DNA from 3 places in the Marinomonas sp. ATLA20 genome. Region 1 is predicted to be linked to each of the others. Evidence: predicted binding sites of a transcription regulator. Region 1 holds the regulator's gene; each other region holds the start of a gene.
What was found. Region 1 encodes PhoB, which activates phosphate uptake and scavenging genes when phosphate is short. Its sites were predicted from a motif close to TGTCATANNNNTGTCANA; they were not measured.

Region 1 (3,267 bases):
GAGAACGAAAACGCTTAGCGTTGCGACCAAGAGAAGCGGCACGCATTCGTACTGTCTTGCTTAACGTCGATGGAAGAGCCGTTATTTATGCTCGCTCAATCATTCCGGCGAGGTCATTGAAAGGCCATTGGCGACATGTAAAGCATTTAAAAGACAAGCCATTAGGTGGCTATCTGTTTCAACATAAGGCCCTGTCTCGAAGTTGCATTGAGGTCACTCAGTTACCAAAACGCATGTTTCCAAACCAACCTAATGCTTTGTGGGCGAGACGCTCTGTGTTTCATCAGTTTGGCCCTGGAATATTGGTCAATGAAGCTTTCTTTGATGAGATCAACCAACTAAAACCGCCGTTTGGATTGTTATGAACAAACTTAAAGACTACGCAGAACTCACTCGATTCAACCGCCCTATCGGTTCATTCTTACTGATGTGGCCAACATTATGGGCGCTATGGCTGGCAGCCGATGGTATGCCTCAATGGCATTTGATCGTTATCTTTATCTTAGGCGTTTTCAGCATGCGATCTGCGGGTTGCGTGATTAATGACTACGCGGATCGAAAGGTCGATGGTCATGTTGATCGTACTAAAAACCGCCCGCTACCGTCGGGCCGAGTATCTAAAAAAGAAGCACTTGTTCTGTTTTGTGCTTTGTCGATTTTAAGCTTTGTTTTAGTACTTTTTACCGATCTGCAAACGATTTTACTGTCGTTCGTAGGCTTAGGCTTGGCTGCTCTGTATCCGTTTATGAAACGCTATACCCATCTACCCCAGTTGTTTCTTGGCTTGGCTTTTTCGTGGGCAATTCCCATGGCCTACAGTGCACAGGGAGGAGATTTAACCGATCCTGAGCTATGGATGCTGTTTGTCGCCAATTGCTTTTGGACCATTGCCTATGATACCTATTATGCAATGACAGACCGTCCAGATGACCTCAAAATAGGCATCAAATCCACCGCCATCTTATTTGGCAGATATGATTTATTCGTCATTGTTTGCCTACAAGGTCTAACCTTGTCTTTATTGACCTGGATTGGTCTACTAGCCGGATTACATTGGCTATACTTTGTATCACTCGTGGTGTGTATTGGACTCTTTTATCAGCAATTTAATCAAGCTAAAGAGCGTGATCGACAAGCTTGCTTTCGCTCATTTTTAGACAATAACCGCGTTGGTTACTGTGTTTTCATCGGTCTGGTCGCAAGCTATTTTATGTAATATGTGGCAAAGTTGTGACAATGTAACCGAATTGTCACATTAGATCGCTTTAATGAAACCGTTCCTGAGATGAGGATGAATCCTGTGACCGGTAAAAAAGTATTAATTATTGACGACGAATCTTCCATACGCGAAATGATCGCCATTGCACTTGAAATGGCGGGCTACGAGTATTTGGAAGCAGAAAACATTCAGCAAGCCCATGAAATCATTGTGGACCATCGTCCGGATTTGATTCTTGCCGATTGGATGATGCCTGGCGGTAGCGGCATTGAGCTGACTCGCAGATTGAAAAAAGACCCCACAACGGCAGAAATTCCAGTCATTATGCTGACTGCGAAAAGTGAAGAAGACAACAAAATCCAAGGTCTAGAAGTCGGCGCTGACGATTACATCACCAAGCCATTTTCACCTCGTGAGTTAGTTGCTCGACTCAAAGCCGTATTACGACGCGCGACCCCTCAAGGCGTAGATGAACCAATTGAAATCGAAGGTCTAACCCTTGACCCAATCAGTCAGCGGGTTACCATTGGTACTCGCCCCTTAGACATGGGGCCTACAGAATACCGTCTACTAAAATTCCTCATGACACACCAAGAGCGTGCCTATTCAAGAGCGCAATTGTTGGATCAAGTATGGGGAGGAAATGTCTACGTTGAAGAACGTACCGTTGATGTTCATATACGTCGTTTACGCAAAGCCATTGGTAGTACTCATGATTTCTTGATACAAACAGTACGAGGAACAGGCTACCGCTTCTCAGCAAAAAGGTCCGTATGAAAACAGTTTGGCGAAACACTATTATTACTTGGCTCGCAGGATTCGCGGCTTGTATTGTAATAGGCCTAATAATAGGTCAGTTGTTGGGTGTTTTGCTGCTGTACGTTTTAGGGTCTTTGTACTGGCAGCTTTATCAGCTCTACCAATTCCATAATTGGCTTCGCCATTCTGGTCGTGCTGCACCACCAGAAGCCAGCGGAATTTGGGGAGAAGTATTCGATGCGGTTTATCGATTACATAAGAAACAACGCAAATCCAAACGTCGCATGCGCCAAGCGCTAACCCGAATTGAAAGCTCCACCACCGCCTTAAAAGAAGGCGTTATCATGGCGGATAACCAAGGTAACTTGGAGTGGTGGAATAACTCGGCGGCTCACTTTCTCGGCTTAATGCGTCCTGTCGATCGCGGCCAAATCATCACTAATATTGTCCGTAGCCCAGAGTTTTTCCGTTACTTTAGTCAAAAACGCTTTGGTGAGCCTTTGGTCATCAAGTCACCCGCCAAAGATGGCGTCTATTTAGAAATTCAAACCACATTGTACGATAAAAATGATCACCTGATTTTTGTTCGTGATGTGACGCGCTTACACTTGCTAGAACAGATGCGCAAAGACTTTGTTGCCAACGCTTCCCATGAATTAAAAACGCCGCTTACCGTTATTAAGGGCTACTTAGAAACCCTCGACATGTTCAAGGACAGTCTGCCAAAAAGCATGCAAAAAGGCATTGTTAATATGTCTGAGCAATCTGAGCGGATGGAACAACTCATCGAAGATCTGTTACTGCTTTCTCGCTTGGAGAGTAATGACAAACGCGAAGAGAACCAATGGCATAAAGTTTCAGACTTAGTACAAACCATTACCAATGCAACTACGCCAGTGTTGACGGACAAACACTCTATTAATTTGCAAATTCCCGAAGAAGCTCGCTTGTACGGCTCTTACAAAGAGCTCTATAGTGCTTTTTCCAATCTGATTTTTAACGCCATCAAATACTCACCAGATGGCGGCGAGATTGAGATCAAATGGGAGTCCAGTGAGTTTAATGGTGTGTTCTCTATAAAAGACTCTGGCATTGGCATAGAGCCAAGATACATTCCTCGACTCACAGAACGTTTCTTCCGAGTCGACAAAGGGCGAGGCTCTAAAACCGGCGGTACAGGTCTTGGCCTAGCCATCGTAAAGCATGTGCTATTACATCACGATGCCAAGCTACAAATTCGCAGTCAGCCTGGCTTTGGAAGCACCTTCTCTTGTCATTTCCCAGCAAAT
Region 2 (3,267 bases), on a different contig from region 1:
ACGAATCTCACCTGTTTCAGGATCACCAACCAACATCTGATTATTCCCTTGGCCTTGGAAGCCTTTTTCATTGGAATAATTACCGTCTGTTTGAATCCATAACAAGCCTTTCGAGTCGAATTTCAGGCCATCTGGAGAGTTAAACATATTGTCTTGGTTAATATTTTTTGATCCCGCGTTGGCATCATCGTACACAGCGGGGTTACCCGCTAGTACAAACAAGTCCCACTTGAATTCGTTGTGAGTATGATCAGAATCCATTGGCATCCAACGTACGATTTGACCAAAGTTGTTTTTTACACGAGGATTCGGGCCACCAGCAGGCGTTGCATCACCACCAGCATTTGGCTTAACGCCACGGTTTTTATTGTTCGTAAGCGAGCAATAAACTTCTGCTTTATGAGGATGAGCGGCAACCCACTCCGGACGGTCCATGGTAGTGGCACCCACTTTTGATGCCGCCATACGAGTATGAATTGAAATCTCTGCTTCTGTCATTCCTGTGGTTTTTGGTGTTAATGCAACCCACTCACCGCGATTATTATCGTGGAATTTGGCAACGTAAAGAGTGCCTTCTTCCAGTAGGTCGCGATTGTTGCCACCCGCTAAATATTTATGTTTCGAGACAAAACGATATAGAAATTCACCACGCTCATCATCACCAAGGTAGACAACAACATGGCCATTCGGCGCGATAGTTAACTCTGCATTCTCGTGTTTAAAACGACCTAGAGCGGTACGTTTTTTAGGACGAGATGTTGGGTCCAGTGGATCAATTTCAACAATATAGCCAAAGCGATTTGGCTCATTTGGCTCTTTAACTAGGTCAAAACGATCATCCGCCATCGCCCAGTTGTAACGACCTTCTGTGCTTAAACCATAGCGTTTGAACGCTTCAGGCATCGTGTAGTTTTTGTCATTTACCGTGAAATAACCATTAAAGTTTTCTTCACAAGTCAAATATGTACCCCATGGCGTTTGTCCATTACCACAGTTGTTCCAAGTACCTTTTGCGACTAAACCTTTAGGGTCTTCAGATGTTTGCATCCATTTGTGGCCGCGCGCTGGACCTGTAATATCCATTTCCGTATCCGCCGTAATACGACGATTATAAGGAGAGTCCTGAACGATCCCCCATTTACCACCACGTTGATCTACTTCAATAATAGATACACCATGAGCAGCTTTATTTTTACGCACGTCATCAGCATTTGCTGGCATACCATCATTACGATTAGCATGAAGGGTATCGCCATTTGTGTATTCATTGTTGATGGCCATAATCTGTTTGCCATCTTTAGAGAAGAACGCCATGCCATCGTTATGATCGCCAAACGCTAACTCTTGGGACGCACCAGTTCCACCAGTTGACCCATTAAAAGCTGGGGCATTGCTGAATAATGGATCACCCCAAGAAGCCAGCACTTCCCATTTATAACCTTCAGGAACAGTAATAGTATCCAATGTATTGGCTTTTACCATGCTAAAAGCCAGACGCGACTCTGGCGTTCCTGCTGCCAAGGCTTTACCTGCTGATAGGGCCGTTGAGCCCATTACGAAAGCACCAGCACCCACTGCCGCACCACCACCTAAAAAGCCACGGCGAGAAACCATTTTATTGGCGACTTCTTCAAACTCTACCACTTCAGGCGCTGGGCGAACCAGCTCATCTAATTCGTCAAAACCTAGCTTGCTGTTGCTCTTAATATTCATAACACTGCCCTATTATTTATTAAATATTAGTCGCCTAGGCTGTCGAACATTAGGGGTTCTCCCCTTGGTTTTTCGATCCTTGGCTACTGGTTTTATCATCTATTTTTCAAATAAGTTGCTTCCCCCTGCAAAAGGAAGCTGACAATGAATTTACGGACAAAACATTACATAGAAATGACAGCAAGAAGACATTAATAATAAATCGACAGGCTATAACGCAGAATTGGTGAAGGTGATATGGGATTAAACAATATTATTTTTACTTATAAACGTCCTCACCATAACGAACTTCCAAACCTTCTCGTATGGATTTCTTTAAACCTTTTACCACCAAACCATAAGAATGATCGATCAACCTTTCAATTTCTCCATTTGGTAAGTCGCCATCCAGAATAATGGAATTCCAATGCCGTTTATTCATATGGTAAGCAGGAAAAATTTCTTTAAATATATCGCGCAATTCAATAGCATGGTCTGGATTGCACTTTAAGTTTAGCAATGGCTGCCCTTGTTTTTTAATCAACAAGGCAAACATCTTCCCTTGCACTTTAAACACGGCCGTATAATCATCAAATGGGTAATACTCTTCAGCCTCGGGCTTAGAAAGCAGATATTTTTTAAGTGTTGTTGAGTCCAAAATCGCGCCCTTTCAAGGTTCAAAACAGTCATCAGTATAAAACAAAAAAGCCGCTTACTGACATCCAGTAAACGGCTTTAAATAGAAACTATACTTAAGTGAGGTTAGCCCTGATGAGCAAGGTACTCGTCGTAAGTGCCTTGAAAATCAATAACCTTTTGGCCTTTAATTTCAATCACTCGATTCGCCAACGATGATACAAACGCCCTGTCGTGACTAACAAAAATCAGGGTACCATCAAAGTCGAGTAACGCATTATTTAAAGCCTCAATGGCTTCCATGTCCATGTGGTTAGTTGGCTCATCCATCACTAAGACATTTAGATCCATCATCATCAACTTACCAAACAGCAAGCGGTTCTTCTCACCACCAGAACAAACTCGTACTTTTTTATTGAAGTCATCCGCGGTAAACAACAAACGACCCAACATTGCACGAACTTTTAAATCATCATGTTTTACCGTACGCCATTTCGACATCCAATCAAACAAGGTTAAATCGCAATCAAAGTCTTCTGTACTGTCTTGCGGGCAATAACCAATAACGGCGTTTTCAGCCCATTTAATCTCACCTTGCTTGGCTTCTAACTCGCTCATTAAGCAACGTAAGAACGTCGTTTTACCAGCACCGTTTTCACCGATAATAGCCAAACGAGAGCCAGCTTCTAAAATCATATTTCCGCCAGAAAATAGCAGTTCATCATAACCATGACCTAAATCTTCTAAGATCAAAGCATGACGATGAAGTTTTTTATCTTGCTTAAAAGTCAGCGAAGGCGTCATACGGCTAGACTGTTTCACTTCTGATAGTTCAATTTTTTCTAGTTTTTTCGCACGAGAACTGGCTTGTTTTGCCTTAGATGCGTTGGCTGAGAAACGGTTAACGAACGCTTGAAGATCGTCCATTTCCGCACTTTT
Region 3 (3,267 bases), on a different contig from region 1:
GCAATCACCACCAAAATCATCGCTTGGTTACCATCAAGATAATGGTTCCAATCAATACCCGCTGACTTCAACCATAGGGCAATCGGCCCCATGCTCGGATCAAACAAAATCCACCACAAAACACCCGCCAACGCAGGCGCGACAGCATATGGCCAAATTAACAAAGTTTGATACGCCAGCTTGCCACGGATAATACGATCCGCCATCACGGCCAACAACAGCGCTAAAGACATGCCCACAATGGCAACAGAAAAACTGAACACCAAGGTGGTTAACATAGATTGGTAATACAAAGGATCAGAAAATAAATCCGCAAAGTTTTCCAAGCCAATAAACTCTCGACTCAGACCAAAGGCGTCTTCCTGATAAAACGCTTGCTCTAAGGCTTGCTCAGCTGGCCAAAGAAAGAAAATAGCGGTCACCAAGAGCTGGGGCAACAGCAAAAGCCAAGGTAGGCCTTTTTGGGGAAAGGTAACTGTCATCGGACAATCCAAAAAAAAGAAAACGACAAATTAAAAAGAAAAATACGCCATTCAATAAAAAGCGCCCTTATGCAGAAAACATAAGGGCGCTAGTTTTATTTAGTCGTTCGCTTTTTCAAACTTACGAAGTTGCGCGTTACCACGTTCAACAGCGGTATTCAAAGCGGTTTGAGCATCTACATCGCCACTCCAAACAGATTCTAATGCTTCGTCTATGATGCCACGAATCTGTACAAAGTTACCCAAACGCAAACCTTTAGTGTTTTCCGTTGGCGTACCTGTTGTCATTTGGATGACACCCGTTTCCGTACCAGGGTTCGCGGCGTAGAAACCTTGACCTTTGGTCAAATCATACGCGGCCTTAGTAATTGGCAAGTAACCAGAGAACTGATGCCAGTCAGCCTGAACAGATGCACTTGATAGATAGCTTAGGAAAGACGCCACACCTTTGTATTCTTCTTTAGAGTGACCTTGCAATACCCACAAAGACGCGCCACCGATAATGGTATTAGAAGGTTGTTTTACCTTGCCTTCCCAGTAAGGAAGTTCCGCAACACCAAAATCGAATTTCGCATTACGTTTTATGCCAGCGTAACCGGCAGAAGATTCAGTAAACATGGCACATTCTTGGCTATAGAACTTCGCTGCACCATCGTTAGTACGACCTGAATAGCTAAAGATGCCGTTCTTTTGCCATTCGCCCATTTTTGAAATATGCGCAACTTGCAATGGACCATTAAATTTCAACTCGGTTTTCAAACCGCCAAAGCCATTCTCTAACGTAGCAAATGGTACATTGTGACGAGAACTTAAGTTCTCTAGCTGTACCCAAGATTGCCAAGCCGTCGTAAAGCCACAAGATACACCTGATGCTTGCAGTTTCTTAGAAACACTTTCGACATCTTGCCATGTTTTAGGCGCTTGGCTGATGCCCGCTTTTTTGAACAAATCTTTGTTGTAGTAAAGTACAGGCGTAGAACTGTTGAATGGCATAGACAGCATTTGGCCATCACTGTTGGTGTAATAACCTGTCACAGCGCTCAAATAAGCACTTTCATCAAACGATTGACCAGACTCACGCATCAGCTTATATACTGGGTAAATAGCGCCTTTAGCCGCCATCATACTCGCAGTACCTACTTCAAATACCTGAACGATCGCTGGTTGCTGTTTCGCTCGAAACGCGGCAATAGCTGACGTCATCGTCTCTGTGTAATTGCCTTTATAAACTGGCTTCACTTCATAAGCATCTTGGGAGTCGTTAAACGCTTTAGCGATTTCATTTACTTTTTCGCCATTTGCACCACCCATTGCATGCCACCATTCTACTTGTGTGGCGGCAAAGCCTGAACTCGCAATAGATAGACCAACAACCACTGACGCTAACTTCAAATTATGCATTTCCGTGTTCCTCACAATGAGTTTTTATTAGAAAAGAAAGAACGACTATAGAAAGAATATATTTCACTTTGATGATAGTAAGGTTTCATTTGAAATACAATCGCAATTCAAATGAAACTTTCAAACCAACAAATAGCGGAAAAACAAAAGAAAAATGAAGAAAAATAACAGAAATGAAAAAATTATTAGATAAGGATTAACGCAAAATTTCTTGATTCAAAGCCAATACGAGAGCATCAAACTCTTCAGTGAGCGCCACATGGTACGCCGCCAACAAGTCGCTTTCATGCTTTATCACGAGCGCTTCCATCTCTGAGATTAATTGACAAAAGCGATAGCCAGACACTTCCAAAGCGGCGCCTCTTAAGCGATGCGCCACCAGAGCGAAATCATGCCAATCGCCGCCATTAACATGAGCCTGCAGAGTTTTCAGTAAGGTCGTTGCTTCTTTAATAAATTCACCCGCAACCAATGCCATTAATTCGTGGTTATAGGCCAAACGACTTTCGTAATCTGTATTATCAAACACCTTAGGCTCAAACATAACTTAGAATCTCCGTTTCCATACTATTCTCTAAGGAAGCCATTTTGTGAGTATCGCAACTAACTTTTCCTGCGAAATGGGTTTTGCAATATGGTCATTCATGCCAGCCGCGAAACAGTCGTCTTCGTCACCTTTCATGGCATTAGCACTGAGTGCAACAATCGCTACATCAGAAGGCGTTTGCCCATCAGTAAACTGGCGAATAGTTCGCGTCGCTTCATAACCATCCATTACTGGCATCTGGCAATCCATAAAAATCATATCGAATTGAGTCGATTGGGCTTGCTCAACCGCTTCTTGGCCATTTTTCGCCACCACAACCTCTACGCCATACAAGTTCAACAAACCACGGGCAACAATCTGATTGGTCAAATTGTCTTCTGCTAACAATACTTTGGCTTTAAATACTGGCCGACCATCAGGGGTCTTCTCTACTTCACTCGCCATCTCAGGCTCTCCTTCCACTAATGGTTTTAGATTTTCAAGCACGTCCAGCAGTGGCTGCTGAAAGACAGGTTTTGCTAAAGCAGCAACATACACTTCTTTATCAAAATCCATATCTGAACGACCTTGTAGCAATACTCGCTTAATCGCATTTTTCTGACAGAATGCGTTCAATTCAGAGACATCAGAAACTGCCGAAATGACATCAGAGTCCAGTAAAACACAACGCCCTATCCATTCGCTGTCAGCCAGCGCGGTAGCAATACTGTCGTAAGCATTGTGAATAACACCGAATGAATCCAGCAATGCAGCAACATAGTCACGACCGGTTTTATTAGCATAAATTAACGTCACTCTAACAGCTTGTTCTACACCACCCGTTATCAATGGGGTCTG

Region 2: the regulator PhoB is predicted to act here: its motif matches at 1,876-1,893, upstream of AC2A4J_RS12925 (PhoX family protein).
Region 3: the regulator PhoB is predicted to act here: its motif matches at 1,943-1,960, upstream of ugpB (sn-glycerol-3-phosphate ABC transporter substrate-binding protein UgpB).

Annotation. Positions count from the first base shown of each region.
Region 1 is NZ_JBXUKU010000001.1:107,694-110,960, forward strand. It holds gene AC2A4J_RS00450 (chorismate--pyruvate lyase family protein) at 1-365, shown strand, start outside; gene ubiA (4-hydroxybenzoate octaprenyltransferase) at 362-1,216, shown strand; gene phoB (phosphate regulon transcriptional regulator PhoB) at 1,301-1,996, shown strand; gene phoR (phosphate regulon sensor histidine kinase PhoR) at 1,993-3,267, shown strand, end outside.
Region 2 is NZ_JBXUKU010000007.1:38,152-41,418, forward strand. It holds gene AC2A4J_RS12925 (PhoX family protein) at 1-1,713, opposite strand, end outside; gene AC2A4J_RS12930 (MmcQ/YjbR family DNA-binding protein) at 1,973-2,350, opposite strand; gene AC2A4J_RS12935 (ABC-F family ATPase) at 2,455-3,267, opposite strand, start outside.
Region 3 is NZ_JBXUKU010000002.1:294,126-297,392, reverse strand. It holds gene ugpA (sn-glycerol-3-phosphate ABC transporter permease UgpA) at 1-482, opposite strand, end outside; gene ugpB (sn-glycerol-3-phosphate ABC transporter substrate-binding protein UgpB) at 582-1,883, opposite strand; gene AC2A4J_RS05795 (Hpt domain-containing protein) at 2,080-2,427, opposite strand; gene AC2A4J_RS05790 (ATP-binding protein) at 2,458-3,267, opposite strand, start outside.